Regions from separate parts of the Marinobacter sp. LV10R510-11A genome, predicted to be linked through region 2. Evidence: riboswitches for the same ligand, from Rfam matches in the RefSeq annotation. Region 2 holds a riboswitch; each other region holds the start of a gene.
What was found. A riboswitch is a leader RNA that binds a small molecule or an ion and turns the genes downstream of it on or off. The one in region 2 is predicted to bind cobalamin.
Positions count from the first base shown of each region.

Region 1 (2,266 bases), 310 kb from region 2:
TGCTACGCCAGCGTTCAGTTTGTGTTCTCATGCTGGGCTGCCAGGTTTAATAGTGCTCCGCTCGCTTGGGAAGTTTTTTGGTTTGGCGGGCGTGCGCGCCGGGGTGGTGCTTGCGGACTCTGCAGTTGCTGATGCTTTAAAGCGAGTGCTTGGCCCTTGGTCGCTTGGTGGGCCGGCTCGCTACGTGATGGCGCAGGCGCTGAGCGATACGGATTGGCAGCTTCAGGCTCGTGCCCGCTTGCAGCGGAGTGCGGGCAGATTGCGCGGGGTGTTGCAGGCAGCCGGGCTTACGCTGGCTGGTGGTAGTGCGCTGTTCCTGACAGTTCGCACTGATTATCCACGGCTGCTGGCGGATCAACTGGCTGAGCAGGGGGTTTTGGTTCGGGTCTTTGAGCAGCCGGGAATGTCGAGGTTTGGCCTGGCAGCAGATGAAAGTCAGTGGCGAAAGCTGGAAATGGCTTTGGTTGGAAAGAGTTGTGATTAGTCATTGACCAAACATTAACGCATTGTTAGCCTTTCCCGGCGTTTGTAGGTGCTGTTGTGGTGCAATCATCGTCGTTACAACAGTGAAACGGGAAGCCGGTTAAAGTCCGGCACTGCCCCCGCAACGGTAAGTGAGTGATCGGCGAAGAGAGATGCCACTGTGCGCAAGCATGGGAAGGCTTACGCTGCTCAGTATTACAACTCACAAGTCCGGAGACCGGCCTGTAAACACACCGAACGCTGCGGAGGGCAGTTGCGGTGGGTAAACACCGGCCTGTCTTACGGAATTTCCCCACCCTTTGTATTGCTCCAGCCTGGCTTGCCGCCGGGTTTTCTCTCCCTTTGCAGCACCAATAATCAGCCATGCGGGTGCGCGTGGTGCGTATTTGAGTGCGTTTTATGAAAGTCTCCCGGCCAGTTATCAGAGCTCTGGTAGTCCCGTTTGCGTTTAGCCCCCTCTCAATTGCCATCGCTCAGGATTCACAGACTCCTCAGTTAGACCCGATTGTTGTCACGGCAACTCTTGGGCCGAAAACGGTGGGCGAAAGCCTGACGTCCGTTACTGTCATTGAGGAAGATGATATTCGCTATCAACAACCCAAAGAGTTTCGTGAGCTCATTGAATCTCAGCCTGGTGTGTCTGTAGTGCCCAATGGCTCTTTTGGTAAAACAACGAGTGTTTTCATCCGAGGGAATTCTTCAGATGCTTCGGTGCTTTTGGTTGATGGTATTCGGATTCGTTCCGCAACTCTCGGCGGGGCTGCTTGGCAGCATCTGCCACCACAATTAATTAACCGAGTTGAGATTGTTCGGGGAAGCCGCAGCAGTCTATATGGCGCTGACGCCACTGGCGGCGTGATACAGGCTTTTACTTTGCCTCAAAATGAGGGGGAGACTGGCTGGCTAGAAGCGGGTGGTGGCAACTATAACAGCCAGCAGTATGCTGCAGGAGCTGCGCTTGCGAACGACTCTTCAAAGCTCAGCATTGGTATAAATCAGTTCCGTACAGATGGTGCGCCTGTAGTTACTGGCGGGGAAGATAAAAGCTATAAGAATACGTCTGGTGTGGCAAGTGGACGTCATCAATTTGATAATGGTGTCCGTCTTGGCTTCACATTCCTGAATGCCGAAGGTAACACTGAGTATGACGGCGGGGAACAAGACTTCGTCTTTCAGGTTGCAGGTGTGAATCTGGATGTTCCAATTACCGCAAATTGGCGCGCATCATTGCAGTTTTCTGATGCGAGAGACGAAATGGAAGATTTCAGCTCATTTCCTGGAGTATTTAATACTAGAACGAGAAATTCTCGATTAGAGAATTGGCTGACCTTTGGGGCGCACGAGTTTGTGTTGGGCGCTGAGTATACGGTGGATCAGGTAGATAGCACCGTAGTTTATGATGAACGTAGCCGTTCTAATAGTGCGTTTTTTAGCCAGGCATTATTGAATTTTGACGCTCTGGATGTCCATTTGAGCTTACGAAGTGACGACAATGAAACGTTCGGTACAGAGCAAACTTGGGGTGTAGGAGTTGGGTATGCTCTGAATAAAAATTATCGGGTACGCGCCAGTGCCGGCACTTCGTTCAAGGCACCGACTTTTAATGATCTCTATTATCCGGGTTTTGGCAATCCTGACCTTCAGCCAGAAGAAGCAACTAGCTATGAGCTTGGAATAGAAGGCCGTTATACAAGATGGTTTTGGGACGCAGCTGTATTCCAATCCGATGTAGAAGACCTATCTCTGCCATCGCAAAATGCCGCTGGGAGTATACCGGAAGCTC
Region 1 covers NZ_LT907980.1:2,934,954-2,937,219, reverse strand. Annotated here, with positions in the region: gene cobD (threonine-phosphate decarboxylase CobD) at 1-484, shown strand, start outside; cobalamin riboswitch at 514-724, shown strand; gene CPH80_RS14070 (TonB-dependent receptor domain-containing protein) at 883-2,266, shown strand, end outside.
Region 1: it holds a riboswitch for cobalamin, as region 2 does, so the genes downstream of both, CPH80_RS14070 (TonB-dependent receptor domain-containing protein) here and CPH80_RS15585 (ribonucleoside-diphosphate reductase subunit alpha) in region 2, are expected to answer to the same signal.

Region 2 (2,266 bases):
AGCATGATTCGGGGGTCGGATGTACGATTGCGTTATTCGGCCTGGTTGTTTTCCCTAGCGAGCCCCAAGGCGGCGCTGCTGCGAGAGGAATTCGACGATGCCTATCTGCGCCTTGTGAGCAGGGGCGAGGCACCGCCCATCCGGGATTTCAATTCCGGATATGTTATTCCCGGGTTTCCTGTTCAACACCGCTAGAAAGGTTTTCTGGATTTGTCGGGGCGAGGGTGATATCGCCATACCACGCGCTTGCTTGTTCACCGGTGTTGTCTGAATCCGACATGATGGCGATGCCCCGAATTGGCGGCGGGCTCTCCCCAAACGCCTTTCGGTAGTCTGCAATAACATCCCGCTCGATGCTTATCCACTCGCCCGTCTTTTCGCGGCCGGAACTGACGGCAATCATCACGGTTTTATCGGTGTATGGGTTGGTTATAAACTCACCCTTCGGCAAGGTGTTTGCCCAGATGTAGTTCAGGGCATTGCCGGGCAGCTCCTCTCCAAACAGCAACTCCACCGTTTTACGCTTCGCCCGTTCGAAAAAGCCCGCTTTATCCGGCTGAAACTCGAAGGCAACGTATATCCGGGCAGGGTAGTCATCACCGGATTTTTTCAGAGCATCGCCTTTTTCAAACACATTAGACACCTTCCAGCGCCAGCTCAGCATCGGTGAGTTCTCCGGTTTTATATTAAGCCGGGTAATCAGGCCGGACGCACCGCCGGAGGTATGTGCTTTTACCACCTGAGCGTCGTTCTCGCGGATCAGTTCGTAGCGAGTGTGCTGATCTATGTTGGGAAACTCCAGAGGCTCCCAGCCATCTGAAAGCGACGTCATTTTCGAGAATGCCGGAAGCAATGACTCCTGTGCCAGCAACTGAGGCGAGGCCAGGCTGAATGCTGCAAGCAGCAGCCAGGTAACAGGGCGGATGTTGATATGCATGAATTCGTCCCACTTTGCAGTGTGTCTGTGACAGACCGGCGGATTGAGGAAAAGTGCCTTGTCCTTCTGATTCTTCCCGTATATAGTGCCAAAATCCTTGGTTAGATACCAGATATGGTATCGGGAATCCGGTTAGAATCCGGAACTGACGCGCAGCGGTATTGGGGAACGAGCGTGGCATAAAGACACTGGCCTAGGCCGGGAAGTCGCCACGCAAGGCAGAACCTTGAGGTTCATGCCCCTAAGTCCGAAGACCTGCCAGGGAAGACTGCACCTTCGCGAATCAGGCGCCTGCATTTGGCCCTACAAGGTGAGCAGCAACGAACACGGCACTGTTACAGCCATCACTGGCTGGTGCTGGTTTGTCCTGCGTACGCGAAGGTTACGGAATTCACGCGTATTCAGGAGATAACGGTATGTCTACGACAAGCCTCGCCGAAGATCGGCCCTCATCGTCATCCGCTACAGAAGCCCTTCAGGTTATCAAACGTAACGGTAACCTGGTCAACTTTACCCCCTCTAAAATCAGCGTAGCTGTTACCAAGGCCTTTCTCGCCGTTGAAGGCGACCAAGCGGCAGGGTCTGCTCATATCAATGACGCCGTTCACCGGGTAACCGCGCAGGTTGTGCAAGCCATCAGCCGCCGCCTGAAAGCCGGTGGCCGAGTGCACATCGAAGACATTCAAGACCAAGTCGAACTGGCCCTGATGCGCGCCGAAGAACAGAAAGTTGCCCGTGCCTACGTACTGTATCGCGAAGAACACGCCCGCGAACGCGCACTGCACGAGCCAGTAGAAGCCCACCCTCATCTCACCGTAAAACAGGCCGATGGCCGCACTGCATCGCTAGATTTGGGCCTGATGAAGCAACAGGTCGACCACGCTGCATTCGGCCTTGAAGGTATTGATGGCGACTCCCTTGTAGAAGAAGCCACCCGTAACCTCTACAACGGCATCGACGAAGCCCAAGTGCTAACTGCACTCATCATGACCGCCCGTGGCCGCATTGAGCGCGAGCCGGACTACAGCGCCGTCACCGCACGCCTGTTGTTGGAGCAGCTGCGCCTTGAAAGCGTAACCGCGCTGAAGCTGGACACCAACCTGACCTTGGCAGAGGTTTATCCACAGGCCCTGAGCACCTTCATCAGCGCCGGCATTCGCTACGAGCTGCTCGACGAAGCCATGGCCGCTTTCGACATGGAACGCCTGGGCGCCGCGCTGAAACCTGAACGTGACCTGCAGTTTGGCTTCCTGGGCCTGCAGACCCTGTATGACAGGTACTTCCTGCACTGGAAGGAAGATCGCTTAGAACTGCCGCAGGTGTTTTTCA
Region 2 covers NZ_LT907980.1:3,248,888-3,251,153, forward strand. Annotated here, with positions in the region: gene CPH80_RS15575 (substrate-binding periplasmic protein) at 1-195, shown strand, start outside; gene CPH80_RS15580 (DUF3047 domain-containing protein) at 164-937, opposite strand; cobalamin riboswitch at 1,019-1,215, shown strand; gene CPH80_RS15585 (ribonucleoside-diphosphate reductase subunit alpha) at 1,354-2,266, shown strand, end outside.

Region 3 (2,266 bases), 660 kb from region 2:
CCATTCGGTGGCAATGGTCTGCTGATCGTCCGAGTAATTCCGGATCATTTCATTCAGACCGTTCACGCCAATGGTAGAAAAGTGGTTTCGCAGGGTGCCCAGATAGCGCTGGCTATATGGCAGCAGGCCTTCCGCCATATGCTGGCCAATGACTTGGCGTTTCGTTTCCAGGCTATCCCGGGCTAACCCCATTAGTTTATCCAGGCGCGCATACAGCGCCTGCTTACGCCCTTTGTAGAGATAGCCCAGGCGAGCACAATTAACCGTTACCACGCCAAGAGAGCCGGTTTGTTCTGCTGAACCAAACAGGCCGTTGCCACGCTTGAGCAGCTCGCGCAAATCCAGCTGCAACCGACAACACATAGAGCGGACCATGCTGGGTTCAAGATCCGAGTTCAGGAAATTTTGAAAGTACGGCAAGCCATACCGGGCCGTCATTTCAAACAGGCGCCGGGCATTTCTTCTCCGGCGATGACAGGTATCTGTTCCCGCAGATCTTCCGGGCACACCCAGTCAAACGTAATGTTAGTAAAGGGTGTTTGGGTGCCCCATCGCGAGGGCACATTGAGGTTGTAGACGAACTCCTGAATACACTGAAGTACCGATTCGTAACTCAGGTTATCCCTGCGGATGAAAGGCGCTAGATAGGTATCGAAAGAGCTGAAGGCTTGAGCTCCCGCCCATTCGTTTTGCAAGGTGCCCAGAAAGTTCACCATCTGGCCGATGGCGCTCGACAAATGCTTGGGTGGCGCCGATTCTACCTTTCCGGGCACACCGTTCAGGCCTTCATGCAACAACGTGCGCAAAGACCAGCCGGCACAGTAGCCACTGAGCATGTCCAGATCGTGTATGTGGAGGTCTGCGTCGCGGTGCGCCTGGCCGATGTCTTGGGTGTAAACATCGTTCAGCCAGTAGTTCGCGATAACTTTGCCAGCGGTATTCAGAATCAAGCCGCCCAGAGAGTAACCCTGATTGGCATTGGCATTTACTCGCCAATCGCTACGTTGAAGGTACTCGCTGACGGTTGCAGAGATATCCAGTAAAAATGGTTTCACTGGCTCGAAGGCTGCGGGAGTGGCTGACATGGTGTTCCTCCTGGAATCGCGTCAGGTATTTTCCCTTCGCGGACACAGGAGGCCATCCACGGGAAATCGCCCCATGCATCAGCCAGCTGCTCACCCTAAGTCGCGAAGGTGCAGTATTTTTGCCTTGGCAGGTCTTCGGACTCAGGGGCACGAACCTTTCGGCTCTGCCTTACGTGGCGACTTCCCGGCTTGCGCCAGTGTCATCATTACCACGCTTGTTCCCCAATACCGCTGCGCGTCAGTTCCGGACTCTTACCGGATTCCCGGCCACTAAACACAACATATAGTGGCAAACCAAGACAAAAACACTATATACGCGATTCAAAGGAGTTTCAACAAAAAAACATATATTTTACTACTTATGCCTTTTCGTCAGGAAGGCACCAAATCCATCCCCGGCCTTCCATACCAGTAACCATTGCAAGGCGGCGCCTCAACAAGCTGCAGCGGGTCGGTTGCTGGGGCTTCGCCACGGCGCGCCTGATCAAAGCGGCGGACCACTTCATCCATGCCCTGATGCTCTGGGCTTAGGCGTACAGTGGACACTCCCATTTGCGCCATATCCGGCATTTCCCGCATCAAGTCGTAACGAGCACCAGACAAAGTAGAAGTGCCGTTAAGGCGAAACAGCTCTTGGGATTCGCGGGAGCGCAGCTCCATACCATCTGGGTGCTGCAAACAGCGGAACTCGCAGTTGTCTTTGGGCAGGTTGTAATGCCGGGCGGTAAAGCAGCGGGACGACCATGCCAACGGCAAAAAGCCCCAGGCAAAAACCTCTGCAGCTAAATCCAGCCCTTCCGCTTCCAACTCACCAATCAATTGGCGCAGGGTTTCACGGCCCAGCTCTACCGGTAAGTTCCAGCCCTTCAACCCCTGCTTTGCTAACAGTTTCAGGGTTGCGCTGTTGTAGATGTTCATGGAAGGGCCAGTCACAAACGGCAGATTGTTCTGAGTGGCCAGCTGTAGAGCGCTCTGATCATTAGCCTCTACTAGATACTCCTGCTGGCTGCAGATTTTGCGCAGGGCCCGCAAATCCGCTTCGGATTCAATCAGCGTTTGTGTTGAGAGCACCACCTGCTTGCCGCAATCCTTGAGCACAGCGGCAATCTCCAACCAATCCGCCAGCCTCAGCTCGCGTCGGCGGGAACACACGGTTTCTCCCAAATATACCGTATCAACCG
Region 3 covers NZ_LT907980.1:3,909,302-3,911,567, reverse strand. Annotated here, with positions in the region: partial or broken gene CPH80_RS22730 (ribonucleoside triphosphate reductase) at 1-1,043, opposite strand, end outside; cobalamin riboswitch at 1,194-1,399, opposite strand; gene CPH80_RS18810 (U32 family peptidase) at 1,458-2,266, opposite strand, start outside.
Region 3: it holds a riboswitch for cobalamin, as region 2 does, so the genes downstream of both, CPH80_RS22730 (ribonucleoside triphosphate reductase) here and CPH80_RS15585 (ribonucleoside-diphosphate reductase subunit alpha) in region 2, are expected to answer to the same signal.